One region of the Marinobacter sp. AN1 genome, then DNA from elsewhere that is predicted to be linked to it. Evidence: predicted binding sites of a transcription regulator. Region 1 holds the regulator's gene; the other holds the start of a gene.
What was found. The regulator sigma-54, encoded in region 1, starts transcription at its own class of promoters, with help from an activator protein. The targets are predictions, from matches to a motif close to ANTGGCATNNANNTTGCTNT.
Positions count from the first base shown of each region.

Region 2: a site for sigma-54 is predicted at 2,604-2,623, ahead of LJ360_RS02730 (TorF family putative porin). Genes of this name have one in related genera too.

Region 1 is NZ_CP110342.1:1,484,865-1,493,830, reverse strand. It holds gene LJ360_RS06795 (KpsF/GutQ family sugar-phosphate isomerase) at 1-269, shown strand, start outside; gene LJ360_RS06790 (KdsC family phosphatase) at 277-849, shown strand; gene lptC (LPS export ABC transporter periplasmic protein LptC) at 846-1,466, shown strand; gene lptA (lipopolysaccharide transport periplasmic protein LptA) at 1,450-1,944, shown strand; gene lptB (LPS export ABC transporter ATP-binding protein) at 1,994-2,719, shown strand; gene LJ360_RS06770 (RNA polymerase factor sigma-54) at 2,958-4,475, shown strand; gene hpf (ribosome hibernation promoting factor) at 4,505-4,813, shown strand; gene ptsN (PTS IIA-like nitrogen regulatory protein PtsN) at 4,907-5,374, shown strand; gene rapZ (RNase adapter RapZ) at 5,438-6,328, shown strand; gene LJ360_RS06750 (HPr family phosphocarrier protein) at 6,325-6,594, shown strand; gene yjgA (ribosome biogenesis factor YjgA) at 6,598-7,134, shown strand; gene LJ360_RS06740 (carbon-nitrogen hydrolase family protein) at 7,140-7,970, opposite strand; gene LJ360_RS06735 (YhdP family protein) at 8,021-8,966, opposite strand, start outside.
Region 2 is NZ_CP110342.1:618,770-627,735, reverse strand. It holds gene LJ360_RS02740 (TonB-dependent receptor family protein) at 1-888, shown strand, start outside; gene LJ360_RS02735 (OprO/OprP family phosphate-selective porin) at 1,299-2,384, opposite strand; gene LJ360_RS02730 (TorF family putative porin) at 2,665-3,393, shown strand; gene LJ360_RS02725 (TolC family protein) at 3,768-4,982, shown strand; gene LJ360_RS02720 (efflux RND transporter periplasmic adaptor subunit) at 5,032-6,216, shown strand; gene LJ360_RS02715 (efflux RND transporter permease subunit) at 6,231-8,456, shown strand; gene LJ360_RS02710 (efflux RND transporter permease subunit) at 8,420-8,966, shown strand, end outside.

The sequences.
Region 1 (8,966 bases):
CCGTCGTCAACGAGGACGGTCAGCTGGTGGGTATTTTTACTGACGGTGACCTGCGCCGCACCCTGGACCGCTCCATTGATATCCAGAAGACGCTGATCCGGGATGTCATGACCCGTAACGGCCGCGTTATTCACGATGACCAGCTGGCCGCAGAAGCACTGCATGTCATGGAGGAACTCAAAATCAACGCCCTGCCTGTCCTGAATCGTGAGGAACAACTGGTGGGCGCCCTCAACATGCACGACCTGCTGCGGGCGGGGGTGATCTGAGATGGTGATGACCACCCAGGGAGCAGCGACACAGAGACCAGCCTGGCCCAGAGAGGCCCTCGACAAGGCGTCAGGCATTACCCTGTTGGCACTGGATGTAGACGGCATCATGACCGATGGCTCACTGCTGTTTTCCGCCACAGGTGACGAGCTGAAAGCCTTCAATATCCTCGACGGGCTGGGCATGAAACAGGCCATGGCAGCGGGCATCGATATCGCGGTCATTACTGGCCGCACCTCACCACTGACTGAGCGGCGCATGCAAAGCCTGGGGGTGGGCATGTTACTCCAGGGACGTGAAGACAAGGTAACAGCCCTGCAGGAAATCGCCTCCCGTCGCCAGCTGTCGCCGTCCGGGATTGCCTATATGGGGGACGACCTGCCCGACCTGGCTGCAATCCGCTATGCAGGCTTTGGCGTTACCGTGCCCAACGCACACTGGTTTGTTCGCCAGCACGCCGATTACTGCACCCACGCCACCGGGGGCAATGGCGCGGTGCGAGAGCTGACCGACCTGCTGCTGGCGGCCCGGGGCACTCTCGACTCAGAGCTGCAGCGCTGGCTTGGAGAGACCGAATGAGTGACCAGGATGATCGCAATCTCCTGATCCGTCTGCTGGATTTCCTGGCCCACCCACGCGTCCGCAATCCGGGCCTGGCCATTGCAGCTGTCGTGCTCGGTTACATGCTCTGGCAAAGCGATGACCCCCGCTCTGTGGATACCGCTGCCATTGCCCTGCGGGGCGAAACCGAGCCTGACACCTTTGTAAATCAGGGTATTTTCCGCTCCTTTGATGCGTCCGGGCGACCCGAAATCGTCCTCACCAGTCCCCGGACTGAACAGTTCGATGACCGTAAAGAGGCCTTTCTGGAGGCCCCTGACGGTACTCTGTATGATCATGAGGCAAACCTGCGCTGGCTGATCACCGCAAACACCGGCCTGTATGATATGGCCGCCGAGGTGATGGACCTGGAGGGTGACGTGGAAGTGATCCGTCGTACAGGCGGGGGTGATGCTGTCTTGCTTACCGAATACCTTCGCATTGATAATGCCTCCCGAACAGCGACGACTGATCGCCCGGTCACCCTGACATCACCGGGAAACATCACCCATGCCCGCGGCCTGACCGGCTGGCTCGATGAGCGGGTGCTGGAACTGGAGAACTCCGTTGAGGGAATCTATGAAACCCGTCAGTAGCCCGCTGCGCTGCCTGCTTGTCCTGGTAACGCTGGTTGCCACTCTGCCGGCTGGCGCTTTCGACATGAACTCGGACGAGCCTATCCGGATCACTGCGGACTCCGCCCGCCTGGACGACAATCAGGGCACCGCCATTTACCGGGGCAATGTCGACGTTCGCCAAGGTGACGTGCTGCTCACAGCTGACCGGGTCGACGTTTACAGGGGTAGCGAGGGACTGGACCGCATCCACGCCCGGGGCCGCCCGGCCACTTACGACCGGCCTGCGACCGCAACCGAGGGCCCCGTCCACGCCGAAGCGCTGGAGATCCATTACTCCGCCAGTGAGAACCTGCTTCGCTTTGAGCAAGAGGCCGTTGTTGAGCAGGGGGAAGACGAGTTCCGTGGCGCCATCATCAACTACGACACGGCCAACCGGATTGTCACCGGTGAAGGCCGCACTGAAACCGGTGAAGGATCCGGCCGGGTCGAATGGTGATCCAGCCCAGGGGCAACAGTTCATCCAGCAGTAACTGACGGCACTCGCTATGGCATTGTTACAGGCGAACCACCTCGCCAAGAGCTACAAACAGAAAAAAGTCGTCATCGACGTCTCCCTGAGTATCGAGAGCGGGCAGATCGTCGGACTGCTTGGCCCTAACGGGGCCGGCAAGACCACCTGCTTCTATATGATCGTTGGCCTGGTGCCGGCGGACCACGGCCACATCAGTATAGACGGCAAGGACATCACACCGTTGCCCATGCATGGGCGCGCCCGTCAGGGTATAGGCTACCTGCCCCAGGAGGCCTCTGTTTTCCGCAAGCTCTCCGTGAGCGACAACCTCATGGCCATACTGGAAACCCGCAAGGACCTGAACCGGCGCCAGCGGGAAGAAAAAATGGAAGAGCTGCTGCAGGAATTCCACATTACCCACATCCGTGACAGCGCCGGCATGGCCCTCTCCGGCGGGGAGCGTCGCAGAGTGGAAATAGCCCGAGCCCTGGCGATGGAACCAGCCTTCATCCTGCTGGATGAACCCTTTGCCGGCGTGGACCCGATCTCGGTGAGTGACATCAAGCAGATTATCCGCCACTTGCGGGACAAGGGCATCGGTGTGCTGATCACCGATCATAACGTGCGGGAAACCCTGGATATCTGCGAAAAGGCGTATATCGTCAGCAGTGGACACATTATTGCCTCGGGTTCCTCGGAAGAAGTCCTGGCCAATCAGCAGGTCAAAGACGTCTATCTCGGGGATGAATTCAGGCTCTGAGATCGGCGGCGATTCCGGTACGCCCTGCCCCGATCTGTAAACTGGCGCCGGTTGCAGCAATTGTCTTCAATGCGGCAAGGGGGTACACTCGGCAAAGAACTTGCTTGTTAATTCCAAGTATCCGGTAACACTGATATTTTTCCCTGATATTGCCAGTTTTTTGAGCTGGATCAGACAACTTCGGGCTAACACATGTTATCGGTAACCTCAGAAGGGTGATGGACGTGAACTCATGGTGATGAAAGCCTCCTTACAGTTAAAGATGGGTCAGAGCCTCACAATGACCCCGCAACTGCAACAGGCGATCCGTCTGCTCCAGCTGTCCACCCTGGACCTGCAACAGGAAATCCAGCAGGCACTGGACTCCAACCCCATGCTGGAAACCTCCGAGGACGACGACCAGGAAAGTTCTGATGCCGAGAGGGACAACGAGCGGGACGAGCGCAGCGATGAATCCGTGTCCGCCTCTGAGGGCGAAAGCGCAGCGGACAACACCTGGGAGGAATCCGACTGGTCGGCAGAGAACAACAGCGGTGACACCATTCCCGATGACCTGCCAGTGGATACCGCCTGGGATGACATTTACCAGTCGGCGCCAGCACCCGCCTCCCGCGGCGATGACGACAACGACATGGATTTTGACAGCCGCAACCCCGCCGCCGAAACCCTGCGGGACCACCTCGAGTGGCAGCTCAACCTGACTCCACTGAGCGAGCGAGACAGCGCCATTGCCCATGCCCTGCTGGACGCTGTGGATGAACGGGGCTACCTGACGGCCACGCCGGAAGACATACATTCCGGCCTGGAAGACGAAACCGATGACGACCCCGTCGAACTGGACGAAGTGGAGGCAGTACTCCACCGCCTGCAGCACTTTGACCCCCCGGGCGTATTCGCCAGGGATCTCCAGGAATGCCTGCTGATACAACTTAACCAGTTACCCCCGGACACCCCCTGGCTGGACAAGGCCCGGCTGGTGATCACCCACTACATCAACCTGCTGGGCAACCGTGACTACGCCCAGCTGCTTCGCCGAAGCCGCCTGAAAGAAGACCAGCTAAGGGATGTGCTGGCCGTCATCACCTCCCTCAACCCCCACCCCGGCAATGCACTGGACCGGTCCGAACCGGACTATGTCATCCCCGATGTAATTGTTCGCAAGGACAATGGTCGCTGGCGGGTGGAGCTGAACCCGGAGATTGCACCGCGTATTCGCGTCAATACGAGCTATGCTTCGCTTATACGCCGGGCGGACAGCAGCGCTGATAACACCTACCTGCGCGACCAGCTCCAGGAAGCCAAGTGGTTTATCAAGAGCCTGCAGAGTCGTAATGAAACCCTGTTAAAGGTCGCGACACGAATTGTTGAACATCAGCAGGGTTTTCTGGACCATGGGGAAGAAGCGATGAAACCGCTGATACTGTCGGACATCGCCCAGGCCGTGGAAATGCACGAATCCACCATTTCCCGGGTCACCACGCAAAAATACATGCACACCCCCCGTGGCATCTTCGAGCTGAAGTATTTCTTCTCGAGTCATGTAAGCACGGAGGAGGGCGGCGAATGTTCTTCCACAGCCATTCGTGCCATGATCCGCAAACTGATCGCGGCAGAAACCCCGAAAAAGCCGCTCAGCGACAGCAAGATTGCCACCATGCTGGGAGAGCAGGGCATAAAGGTGGCCAGGCGCACGGTAGCCAAGTATCGTGAAGCCATGCACATTCCGCCCTCAAACGAGCGGAAACGACTGGTCTGAACAAAGGGTCTGACAAACAGGAGAAGCCCATGCAAATGAACATTTCCGGTCATCACGTAGAACTGACTCCCTCGCTGAAGGATTACATCAACGAAAAATTCCAGAAGCTCGAACGCCACTTCGATCACATCAGTAACTGCCAGGTGACGCTGGAAGTGGAGAAGGTACGTCAGATTGCAGAGGCCACCCTGCATGTCGTAGGCGGCGAAATTCACGCCAAGGCCGAGAACGACGACATGTACGCTGCTATTGATGCACTGGTAGACAAACTTGACCGCCAGATCCTCAAGCACAAGGAAAAGAACGTTGATCGGGCGCACGGAGCCACGGCCCGCTAACGATTGTGACACTGTAACGGCTATAATCTGACTCACAACGCTGCGGTACGACCTCGTACCGCAGCATTTTTTTATCGGGACCGATGAGAATCCATGACCGATTCGACCTTGACCATCAACAACATCCTGGCGCCGGAACTGACGCTGTGCCGTGTTAATGGCACCAGCAAGAAGCGCATTCTGGAGTTCATTTCCGAAAAAGTGGCTGGCCAGTACCCGGAACTCGACGAAACCCAGATCTTCAACAACCTGATCGCCCGGGAGCGCCTTGGCAGCACTGGTATTGGTCAGGGTATTGCCATTCCACACTGTCGTCTGGATGGTTGCACCCGGGTTGTGGGAGCACTGGTAACGCTGGAAGAAGGCGTGGCCTTTGACGCCATTGACAACCAGCCGGTAGACCTGTTGTTTACACTGATCGTGCCCCGGGAAGCCACCTCTGAACACCTCGAACTGCTGAGCCAGTTGGCCGAACAGTTCAATGACCGTAGTTTCTGCGATGCCCTGCGGGCCTGCACCAGCAATGACGGGCTCTATCAGAAGATAACCGGAAACCGCTGATCCGGTCCGGATGTCGCCCGACGCCCACAACGGCTTCGGCAAAGCTACCAGAGGACCAGTCCCATGAAACTGATCATCGTTAGCGGCCGCTCCGGTTCCGGCAAGAGTACCGCACTCCACGTGCTTGAAGACCTGGGCTTCTACTGCATCGACAACCTGCCCATTGGCCTGCTGTTCCCGCTGACCACCGAGGCAATGGCCGGAACCTCCGGCAGCCGCCTGGAAAATATCGCGGTCAGTATCGATGCCCGCAACCTGTCCAATGAGATTGCCAACTTCGAAGCGATCCATCAGCGCCTGATGGAAGCTGGCATCGTGACCGAAATTATCTACCTGGATGCCACCGAGCAGTCGCTGCTGCAACGTTTCCACGCCACCCGTCGCAAACACCCCCTCAGCGACGACCAGACTTCCCTGACTGAGGCCATACGGTACGAAAAGAAATTACTGGAACCTATTGCCCAGCTGGCAGACCTCTACCTGGACACGACCGAGCTGTCCATGTACGAGTTACGGGATACCGTCAAGCAGCGCATTATCGGCCGGAGCGAGCAGGACCTGGCCCTGCTGTTCCAGTCTTTCGGTTTCAAACACGGGGTACCGGTGGACTCTGATTACGTGCTGGATGTGCGCTGCCTGCCCAATCCCTACTGGGATCCCCAGCTGCGCCGTTTCACCGGCGTCGACCAGCCGGTGATCGACTTCCTGGGATCGGACCCGATGACCAACCGGATGATCGACGACCTGACCCGGTTCCTGGAAACCTGGCTGCCCCAGTTCAGCAACAGCAACCGCAGTTATATGACCATCTCCATTGGCTGCACCGGCGGCCAGCATCGTTCGGTGTACGTCTGCGAACAGCTGTCCCGTTATTTCAGCAAATCCTACAACCAGGTTCAGACCCGGCACACGGAGTTGCCTCACCTGAACCCGCAACACCGTGGTAACCCATGATTCGCCAGTCCGTCACCATCATTAACAAACTTGGGCTACACGCCCGCGCTGCGGCGAAACTCGTCGAAACCGCGTCCCGGTACGACAGCCGCGTGGAACTGGTCAAGGGCAACCGCCAGGTGGATGCCAAGAGCATCATGCCCGTGATGATGCTGGCAGCGAGCCAGGGAACAGAGGTAGAACTGGTGGCCGAGGGGCCGGACGAGCAACAGGCGATTGCTGCCCTCGAGGCACTGATCAACGACTATTTTGGCGAGGGCGAGTAAGACGTGAGCAAACAGGAAGATAACCGGGTTCCGGAGGACGACGAGTCCATCAAGAGCAAATCCCAGTTGAAGCGTGAAATGCACGCTCTCCAGGATCTGGGTAAGCGCATGATGGACCTCAGTGATGACCAGCTCACGGGCCTGCCCATGAGTGAAACGCTGAAAGCGGCCATCGTGGAATCCCGGCGGATCCACCAGCACGAGGCTCGCCGCCGGCACCTCCAGTACGTGGGCAAGGTCATTCGCAACGAAGTAGATCCGGAGGCCCTGCGCCGGGCGGTAGAGGCCTTTGACGCAGGCAGTGAGGAGCACACTCGTCGTCACCACCTGGCCGAACGTTGGCGCGACCGCCTGATCGAGGAGGGCAACCCCGCGGTATCAGGATTCGTTGAGCAATGCCCTGCCACCGATGTGCAGCACCTGCGTAACCTGCTGCGAAACGCCCAGAAGGACGTCAAGACCGGCAAGAATACTGGCCAGGCCAGGAAGCTGTTCCGTTATTTGCGGGAGTGTATCGACGAATCCGAAAAATCCGCCTGAAAGCGTCAGAGCCGGCGGTGCTCCCATACCGGCATCCGCTGGCGCACTTCCTGCAGATAGTCCATATTAAGCTCTGCCGTGATCACGCCAGCGCCTTCGGCAAGTTCTTTCACTACCTTGCCCCATGGGTCCACAACCATCGAGTGACCATAGGTCCGGCGCCGCTCGCTGTTTTGACCACCCTGCCCCGGCGCGACCATCCATACCTGGTTCTCAATGGCCCGGGCACGAATCAGCGGATGCCAGTGGGCGTCGCCGGTCTGCCAGGTAAAGGCGCTTGGCAGGGTTATCCAGTCCACCTGCTGCTCCCGTAGTTGCCGGAAAATCTCCGGGAACCGCAAGTCGTAACAGATCGCCAGGCCCAGCCGTCCGGCGGGTGTATCCACGGTCACCAGCTGCTCACCAGGCTCAAAGGTATCCGATTCACGGTATTGCCCCTGACTGTCCTCCACCATGGCATCAAACAGGTGGACCTTGTCGTATCGGGCGACCTCGACACCGCTGTCATCCACCACAATACAACTTGCCCTCACCCTGCTCGCCAGGGGGCTACCATCAGGCCTGGCCGCAATGGGTAGCGACCCACCAACGATCCAGATACCGTGCTTGCGGGCCTGCTCAGAAAGAAAGCGGCGAATCGGGCCATCGACGCTGACCTCCCGGCCACCATGGACCGGCATATTCGCAGTATCCAGCACGGCAAAGTTTTCCGGCAGCACGGCTACCCTCGCCCCCTGCTTGCCAGCCTGGGCCAGCAACAGGGAAGCCTGGTGCAGGTTGTCATCAATATCATGGGTGCTGACCATCTGGATAGCGGCGACCATTGTCTTGGGCATAGCGTCCTCCTGGTGCAGGATTTCGATCGGATAGCGGTCCTTCGGAACCCTCAGTCCTGGTTGCCGGCGTCAAAGATATTGCGCAGGTTGACCTCGGGATCGTCCCAGGTGCCACCGACACTATAGGTTGCACTGGTCAGTTTACTCAATGGCTCCCCCAGCAGTTTGTCCAACACAAACAGCGCACCGCCAACGGGAGGTGATGCCCCCATGAGGATCGCCGCCAGTGGCAGGTTCTGGGTGAGGGGCAGGATCACTACCAGCCGCATGTCCAGCGTACGGTTTGCAAGGTTCGTGGAACCGGACATTCGCAGGGCACCTGAAGGGCCCGCCAGCTGGAGATCCGGATTCCAGCTCAGGGTACCCTGCTTCAGGGTTCCCTGGCCGGAGATGGCATCAAAGGCCACCCCGGCCTCGTATAGATCGGAGAAATCGAAGGTCAGCCGTCGCTGCAACGTGTCGGTATTGAGCAGGTTGAACAGGCGGAACAGTTGCGCAGTATCGTTATTTTCAAGAATGACACCATCTTCCAGGCGAAGACTGAACTCACCATTAAGGCGTCCGACGGCGAACTGATCCGGCCGCCCCGGCCAGGAAAGGCCAAGATCAATGACCGAGCTTTCACTGGTCAGGGGCGCCTCCATGCCCAACAGGGTCGCTGCGTCCTGCAGGTTGCCGCCCTCCAGCACGCCCTGCAGCACCGTTGCTTCCTCGCCTGAGGTGACTCCCCAACGGACCTGGCCATCAAAGGCCATTGAACCGATCTGGCCCTGAAGATCCTGAAGCGTCACCTGGTCCGGGGAGGGAGACAGCAGGAATGACCAGGCCCCGGCGGGATCGTCACCCAGCCACAGCGAGCCGATGCGCACATCCACTTCGGGCCATTGTCCGGCAGCCATATTACGGAACGTCTCAAGCTGCTCTGTGGGAGTCAACAGGGGCACAGCCTCGTCAGCAGCATCATCGTCGGAACGTGCCAGCCGCAGTCTTTCCAGG
Region 2 (8,966 bases), 870 kb from region 1:
TTCTGGGCACTCGACAAATGGCAGGCGACGGACAAGCTCAGCATTAATCTGGCCCTGCGCTACGAAGATGTGCAGACCAGTCGCACCCAATACGCGGATCCCGGCCGCACAACCATCGACAGCACCCGCGCCAATGACAGCGCTGAACTCCTGCCCGGCGCTTCCTTTACCTACGACCTGACCCAAAGCTGGCAGGTTCTGGGCGGTGTGCACCGGGGTTTCTCCCCTCTCGGAGGTGGTGCCAGGGCAAACGAAGATCCGGAAACCAGCAAGAACTGGGAGGCCGGCCTCCGGTACTTTGGCAATGCGTTCTTCGCGGAAATGATCGGCTTCTACAGCGACTTCTCCAACAAGGCCGAAAACTGTTCCGTGGGCTCGCCGTGCAGCAATGGCGCCACCTCTGGCAGCTTTGTAACCGGCGAGGCTGAAATTTCCGGTGTTGAGTTCCAGCTCCAGACCGGCACCCGGGCAGGCGAGTTCTACCTTCCGGTCAGCCTTACCTACACCTTTACCCAGGCGGAAATCAGCAAGGACAATGCCGCTTCGGGCCTGAAAAAAGGCGAGCAGCTCAAGGACGTACCTGAAAACCAGATGAGCTTCCGGACAGGCATGGAACACCCGAGTGGCTGGGACAACTACCTTGTGGCCACCTACGTCGATGAGATGTGTGTCAGCGCGGGATGCAACAACACCGCCACGAAACTGGACGAGACCGAGTCCCTGTTCCTGGTCGATTTCATCAGCCGCTACGCACTGACCGCCAGTGCCGATGTCTTCCTGAAAGTGGACAACCTGTTCGATGAACAGCAAATTGTCTCACGTTTGCCCGATGGCGCCAGGCCAAACATGCCACGTACCGCTTCGCTGGGGATCAGCGTTAATTTCTGATCAACAACCCAAGGCCAACTGATCGGCGGCGAGTTCGCCTTTGCATTCCCTCTCTGTCATAGCCCCGGTTTCCAGCCGGGGTTTTCTGGCTATGAGAGACCTAACAACCTAATCCCGACAGACTGCCAGACGACTCCACGTGCGCGTCGGTGCGCCCCTTTTTCAGGAATTGATTATTGCCAGATAGCTATGTACCCAGAAACTTCAGATGAACTCTATTCAGAGCGGGGCAGACAAAAAAATGGGCAGATGAATATCTGCCCTAAAAACCTGAGTACTTCATTAACTCGCAAGAACTATATCAAGCTAAACTGAACTCTAACTGAATTTTCCGATTGTTTTTGATCGCAATGTTTCCCGTACCAGTGCCCTATCAAGTGGTGAGCTCAACCAAGCCCCCTCCCATGCGTTCAAAATGCATATTGCAACCTTGCACGCACTTCATCTCCACTAGTGCCATTGGCTTCTTCCCCATCCATATAGCTCACGCCAAGTCGGACATTACTGTTGGCGTAATAGTTGAGCCCCAGTGTCGTTTGCTCGCCGTCAGTTGTGGCCAGCCCCACATCACTGTATTTTCCGTCACCATCCTCAAAGCGGGCAACAACTTCCCAGGCCCCTTTGGGTGATGCCGGTTTTACCCGCTTGAACGCCCCAGCCTTGTAAGGACGGCTTTCGCCGGTGACAACCCAACCAAGCTGTACGTAATAACCATCAACATCTACCTGACCTTCCTCGGAATCGAAATATTCGGCCTGGGCATGGAAGGGCCCGGAAGCGCCGGCCAATTCCAGATTAAACGTATCGACCTCATCGGCCTGAACGTCGGCGTCACGCGTGGTATAGCCCGCGCCAAGATGAACAACAGCATTATTCGTTTGAACGGGTGCAAATGTGCCCCGCGCGGTTACTGCCGTGTTATTGAAGTCGTCGCTGCCATCGCCGTCTGCCTCGAAATAGCCGATACCGTAGGTCCAGTTGCTGCCCTTGCCGCTGAGCTGGATGCCACCGCTGCGACCGGGGGCATAACGCTCGGTCATGGCAGATCGCTCAAGCGCTGAGATGTCTTTTGAGCTCGTTAATTCTTCCAGGCCGAATGGCTCTTTCTGTTTACCGATAGTCACGGTTGCAGCTGAGCCAAATCCCATGTAACGAATGTACAGGTCTTCAGCAGTACCGCCGTCGGCGCCATCACTTTCAGCGACGTTGAACTGGGTCTTGTACGCCCAGTCGCCAAAGTGGCCCTTGGCGTAGAGGCGTGCCCGGCGCACATCGAAATCGGTAGTGTCAACACCGTTGTCGTCAGACTGCGTGGCGTCGTAATCCCACTGAATGCGCCCGCCGAGCTGAAAAGACGCAGAGTTATCCGACACTTTCACTTTGATACCGCTGTCGGTATCGATCACAAGGTCTTCGCCGCTGGTCGTAACGTTTCCGGCCTGTGCAGCAGAAGCGGCAGAAATCGCCAAAGCCAAGCCCAAATATTTCTTGCTCATGATCTGTCTCACCTTTTTCGGTTTGCTTGTGTGTGTTGAAGCGCTATTAAAGTCTATTTGGCAAAGATTACAGAATGGTTACAGAGAATGCATCAAAACAGGGCGCTGGTCCGGGCCGGTGACAGGTTCTGGGGCGCTAGGTGTTGGGTCGTTTTTCGGGGGCAAGCTCAGAATGTGCCGATTTGTCTCTATAATAATGATAAAAAAGAATAAATAAGATGTGGCAAGACTTTTGCTAAATCATATTTGGAGCAATGAAACCCAACCGAAGGCATCCATTATGAAGAAGCAGTTTTTCACCAAATCCGGATTTATCAGTATCACTTTGCTTGCAGCACTTCAGGCTGCGCCCGCCATTGTTAGCGCTGACGTCAGCTCAAATGTGAGCGCCAGCAGCAACTATCTGTTCCGGGGCGTCACCCAGACAGACGGGGCTGCGGCTGTCCAGGGAGGGTTGGATTATGAGCATGCGTCGGGCTTCTACGCCGGTGGCTGGGGTTCCAATGTCGATTTTGGTGACGGCACCAGCTATGAGCTTGATCTTTATGCCGGATTCTCCGGCTCTGTGGAAGAGTTGGGCTATGACGTTGGGTATATTTATTATGCGTATCCTGACGCGCCGGACTCCATTGACTTCGGCGAACTTTACGGCGAGATCAGTTATGGCATTGCCGCCATCGGCCTGGCCTACACGGTCAACAGTGACACCAGTGGTGATGGGTTGTTCGTGCAGGGGGATGCCTATTACTACGCCTCTGTTGGGGTGCCTCTGCAGGACAGCTACAGTGCCGGTGTGACGCTCGGCTATTACGACTTCGCTGACGACGGCAAGGCTTCTGTCGGTGAGGCAAGTTATTCACACGTCGCCGCCAACGTTACCAAGGATGCGGGAAACTTCGGTTCCTTCAGTGTTAACGTGGAGTACGCGGACATTGAGTCAACCGACGCGCTTGGCTCTGTCAACTCGGATGACCCGAAGTTCTGGCTGGGTTGGAGCAAGAGTTTCTGATCGGACCAGCGATCACACCCAATTCACATTTTAACTAAGAAACCGGCCCGTCGTTTGGGCCGGTTTTTTGTTTATATTGCACAGACCCACCCATCGTGCGCCTGCCTTGACGCCCGGTGACTCGACATCCTCGCCCTTACCTCTGCCCCCCCCTGCCGCCAAAGCTCATTTCTTATCCGGTGCCTGAATTTCAAACTGTATTAAAGGTTTGTCTGTAAGGTCGTTCCAGATTCCCACGCAAAAATGCTGACTCACTGACCTCAGTCAAACAGCCAGGATGATACTGAATGAACAAACGATTGTTGTTGTGCGCGATGATAGTTCCGGGAGCCTTGGCCGTCTCTCCTATGGTGTCGGCCCAGGCAAAAGAGAGTGTGTCGCTGAAAGAATATCAGCAGGCCAAAGCCAGCCAGGCTGTTTCCCTGAACCAGGCCATGGTGATGGCTTTCGAGAATAGCCCGGTATTGGCTTTGAGGCGGGCCGCGGTCTCGATACAGCAGGGACAGCTTGATCATGCCAGCCGCTGGGCGCCGAGCAATCCAGAGTTTGAGTTGGGGGCCCGTCAGGCCCCGGATCAGGCCGACGAGTCCCTGGAATATGGGGTGAGGGTTACTCAGGAGATCTGGATGGGTAATCGCGGCGACCTTGGGCAGTCGCGTGCCCGGAGTAATCTCACGTCCCGGCAACAGGAGCTTGAATACCTGAAGGTAGCCACCAAGGCGCGGGTGCGGGCCGCCTATTTCCGGATACTGCTGGCTCAGAAAGAGTTGGAAACCGCAACCCGTGCCGTTGAACTTATGCAACGCACCAAAGACCTGGTTGAAATGTCCGTAAAACAGGGTAAACAAACCCGGATTGATCTCAATACCGCAGTCATTGGGCTTGCCAGGGCCCGGAATCAAAAAGCCTCGGCGGAACAAAAGCTCGAGCAATCAAAAATTGACCTTACCGAAGTGCTCGGGGTGTCCCCCTCCGATGCCGTTGGGGTGACCGGCGAGCTTGATGTGACGCTCGAAGACCTGCCTCCGACCAGCCAGCTTGTCGAGATGGCACAGAGTCAGAGAGCGGACCTGAAAGCGGCGGCCGCCAGAATTGCAGCGGATGAATCTGGCCTTGAAGTTGCGAAAAGCCTGACGATTCCAAATCTGAAAGTCTTCGGATTTTATGATCGTGAGGAAGGCTCCAACCTTTTCGGTGCAGGGGTGTCGATGCCTTTGACCGTTTTTCATGATTATTCCGGTGAGCAGAGACAAGCTGCTGCGCGGCTGAAAACCTCCGAGCTTGAGGCAGAGGCCTTGCGCCTGGCTACAGAGCGTCAGGTTGTGTCAGCTGTGGCCCGGTACGAATCCACCGCCGTTCGGCTGCGCCAGATGAACGAGTCGATCCTGGAGCGTTCAGAGGAAACATTACAGTTGATGCAGAAAGCACTTCGGGCGGGCAAGGTCGGTGCCTCGGATGTTCTGGCGGCACAGGACAATCTCCTGTCGGTAAGGCAGGAATACGTTCAGGCGCAGAATGATTATATCGATGCCGTCCGGGCGCTGGAGATAAGCACAGGAGGTGCTCTGTCGATGTCAGCCGGTTCCTGAGGGTACGAAATTCAAAACTGACCGTTCTTTAAATAGCGAGGGTGAATGAATGATTCGCAATCTGAAGATATTTTTAATAGTTGCCAGCATTCTGAGCCTGCAGCAAGCATACGCTGCCGGAGAAGCTGGAGGTGACCAACACGGTGATGAAAGCGTCGAGCATGCCGGAGAGGAGAACCAGTCCCGCCAGATCCATCTGACGCCGGAGCAGACAGAGTTATTGTCCATTGAGACGGTGACGGCTGCCAAGGGGCGCGCTGGCGCAATTGTTACGGCACCTGCCGAGATTCAGTATGTGCCGGACCGCGTGGCCGAGGTTGGTCCGCTGCTGGAGGGAAAACTGACAGGGTTGGCGGTTGATCTGGGGGATCGTGTCAATAAGGGGCAGTTACTGGCAACCCTGAACAGTGTGGAGCTGGCCCGGATTCGCTCCCGGTTAATCTCGCTGGAGGCCCGCAAAGAAGCGGCCGAGTCTGACTACAATCGTGAAAGGGAGTTGCAGGGACAGGGTATTTCCAGTGAAGAAGAGTTCCTGGATGCCAAGGCTGCCTTTCTTGAAACAAAAGCGGAGTACGATTCCGTGCGGGAACAACTGGCGGTTTACGGCAGCGAGTCGTCAGGTGACAGTGGGGGGCTGGCGCAATACGCGCTCCGCTCACCCATTGAGGGGCGTGTCGAGCAGATGCATGTTCGTCTGGGGCAAACGCTGAGTCCGTCGGATACGCCTTTCATCGTGGCGGATGCCTCGGTGTTGTGGGCCATTCTTCAGGTGTCCGAATCCGATATTGACCAGATTTCAACGGGAGACGAGGTTCAGATTTCCTCCAGGGATTCAAGTTCTGACCGGTTTCACAGTGGGCAGGTATCCTGGGTGTCGAGCATGCTCGATGAAAAGACCCGCACCATCCCGGTTCGCGTTGTGCTGGAGTCTCCCAGAGGCGACCTTCGCCCGAATACCTATGCCACGGCCAGAATCATGACGGAATCGGAGGCCTCACTGCCGCTGGTTCCGGATGATGCGGTTCAAACCATTGGCGATGACTCCGTTGTGTTTGTTCCGGGCGATGAGAAAGGGGCTTACAAGGCGGTTCCCGTCACGCTTGGCAAGGAGGCAAACGACTGGATCGAGATCAAGTCCGGCATTAGCGCAAACACGGAAGTGGTTTCAGTAGGCGCTTTTGATCTGATGTCGGCCATTACCGCCAGTGGCCGCAGCGCCGCTCACGGACACTAAACCCCGGGGGGAGCATGATCAACGCAATTGTGAATTATGCGCTGAACAATCGTCTGATGACGCTTGTTTTTGCTATCGCCGTGATCGTTGCCGGCGTATTTTCATTTCAAAAACTGCCGGTGGATGCGTTTCCGGACGCGACGCCGACCATGGTTCAGGTGTTTACCACCAGTCCTGGTCTGTCGCCGGTGGATATTGAAACGCTGATTTCCTATCCCATTGAAATCAGCATGTACGGCATCCCCAAGTTGCAGAAGGTTCAGAGCACGTCGATTTTCGGGCTTTCCCGGGTGACCATCTATTTCGAAGATGGCACCGATATATACTTCGCCAGGCGGCTGGTAAACGAACGGCTTTCAGAAGCCAAGCGCCAGATCCCGGAGGGCATGGGGGAACCCGAACTAGGACCCATCACCACGGGCTTGGGACGTATCCTGATGTATTCCCTGAAAGCTGAGGACGAGAGCCAGTACAGCTTGCAGGAAATTCGCACGATCCAGGACTGGATTGTTAAGCCGCAGCTCAGAACCGTACCCGGGGTAACCGGTGTGCTGTCCATCGGAGGCGAGGTTAAGCAATACCAGGTCAATATCGACGCGCACAAGCTTCAGGCAAGGAGCCTGACGGTCTCGGATGTTCGCGGTGCCCTTACCCAGAACAATCGCAATGTCGGCGCCTCTTTCATTACCAGAGGAGGTGAAGAATACATTGTTCGCGGTTACGGCTGGGTCAACTCTGGTTCCGAAGGCATCAAAGACATCCAGAACATCATTGTGTCCAAGAGTGAGGGGGAGTCCCCAATTTACGTCAAGGATGTTGCGGAGGTTGGTCTTGGACCGGCAATTCGCCGTGGTGCAGAGGTGTCCTCGGGTGAGGAGTCCGTTGGCGGTTACGTGATGAAGTTGATCGGGACCAACACCAGCCAGGTGCTTGAGGACGTCAATGCAAAAATCGACGACCTGAACAAGTCACTTCCGGAGGGTCTGAAGATCGAAGCGTATTACTCCCAGGCGGAGTTGGTGGGCAAGGCTATAGGCACTGTCGAGAAAGCGTTGCTTGAGGGCTCGGTTCTGGTGCTGGTGTTCCTTTATCTGTTCCTGGGAAACATTCGTTCCACACTGATCGTGGTGGCGACGTTGCCGTTGTCTGTACTCTTTGCGTTCATTGCTATGCGCATGTCGGGCCTGTCGGCCAACCTGATGAGTCTGGGCGGGCTGGCTATCGGCATCGGCATGATGGTGGACGGCGCTGTGGTGATGATAGAGAACATCTTCCGACATATTGAAGAGCGATCGGACGAGAAAATCAGCGTGCTCAGGCTTGTTGGTGAATCCGCACGGGAAGTGGCTCGTCCGATCGTCTTTGCCATCGGCATCATTATTATTGTCTTTCTGCCGCTATTTACGCTGCAGGGCGTCGAGGGCAAGCTGTTTTCGCCCATGGCCTACACCATCAGTTTTGCGTTGATCGGTGCGCTGTTACTCGCGTTGACGTTGGTGCCGGTTCTGGCCTCGCTGTCATTCAAGATGGGTGGACAACACAAAGAGCCGAAGCTGGTTCTGTTCCTGAACCGGCTATACAAGCCGGTGGTGAATACTGTCGTCAAAGCCCCTAAAATTGTAATGGGCGTGGCCGTCATTGCCTTTGCCGGCAGTCTCCTGCTGTTTCCCTATCTCGGGAGCGAGTTCGTGCCCACGCTCAGGGAAGGCACGTTCCAGATTCGCTCGACACTGCCTCCTGGAGCCAGTCTTGAATCCGCCATCAAGTATGGCAAACGGATTCAGTCCGTTGTCGATGAATTTCCAGAGGTCACCGGCACCTATGCCAGGATCGGTCGTGCCGAGGTGGGCGGTGATCCTGAATCCGTGAACGTTGTCGCGACGCTCGTCAATCTGAAGCCTCTGGATCAGTGGCGAGAAGATGTGAGCTATGAGGACCTTCAGAGCCGGATTGCGGAGTCTTTGGATGAGCGGGTTCCCGGGCTTGCCAACAATCTGTCACAACCGATTCAGCTCAGAACCGACGAACTCCTCTCAGGCGTTCAGGCGCAACTGGTTGCCAGCATTTTCGGCGACGACCTCGACGAGTTGGGCCGGATCGGCAAGGAAGTGGCGGCCCTGGCGAATGATGTGCCGGGGGCAACGGATGTGCGCGCTCAGCAGAGCGCAGGTAAAAACAGATCGTTATTCGCCCCGACCGTGAAGTGCTGGCGCAGTTTGGCATCAGCATTGATAACCTGATGAGTACGGTCGAAACCGGGATTGGCGGTAAAGGCGCGGGGCTGGTCTTCGACGGTGTCCGGCGATTTGAGATCTTCGCCCGGCTGCAAGAGTCCTATCGCGGGTCCATCGATGAAATCAGAAAGCTTCCCCTCCGGGGTAATAGTGGCGAGCTCATCCCGCTTTCACGGGTGGCCGATGTTGAAATGTACGCTGGCCCCAAGAAAATTTCGCGCTCCAATGCCAGTCGGCGACAGTACGTGCAGATGAACGTACGTGGTCGCGATATGGGCGGTGTTGTTCAGGATTTGCGCAAGCGGATCGAGGAGCAAGTGGACATGCCGCCGGGGTATTTCGTGGAGTTCGGCGGTCAGTTTGAGAACCAGGAAAGGGCCATGGCGCGGCTGGCGATCGTTGTGCCCATTACCCTGGCGCTTATTTTCCTGCTTCTCTTTTCGGCATTCAGTAGTCTTCGCTATGCGGCGCTGATCTTCATGAATGTGCCCTTTGCGGTTACTGGTGGCATTGTCG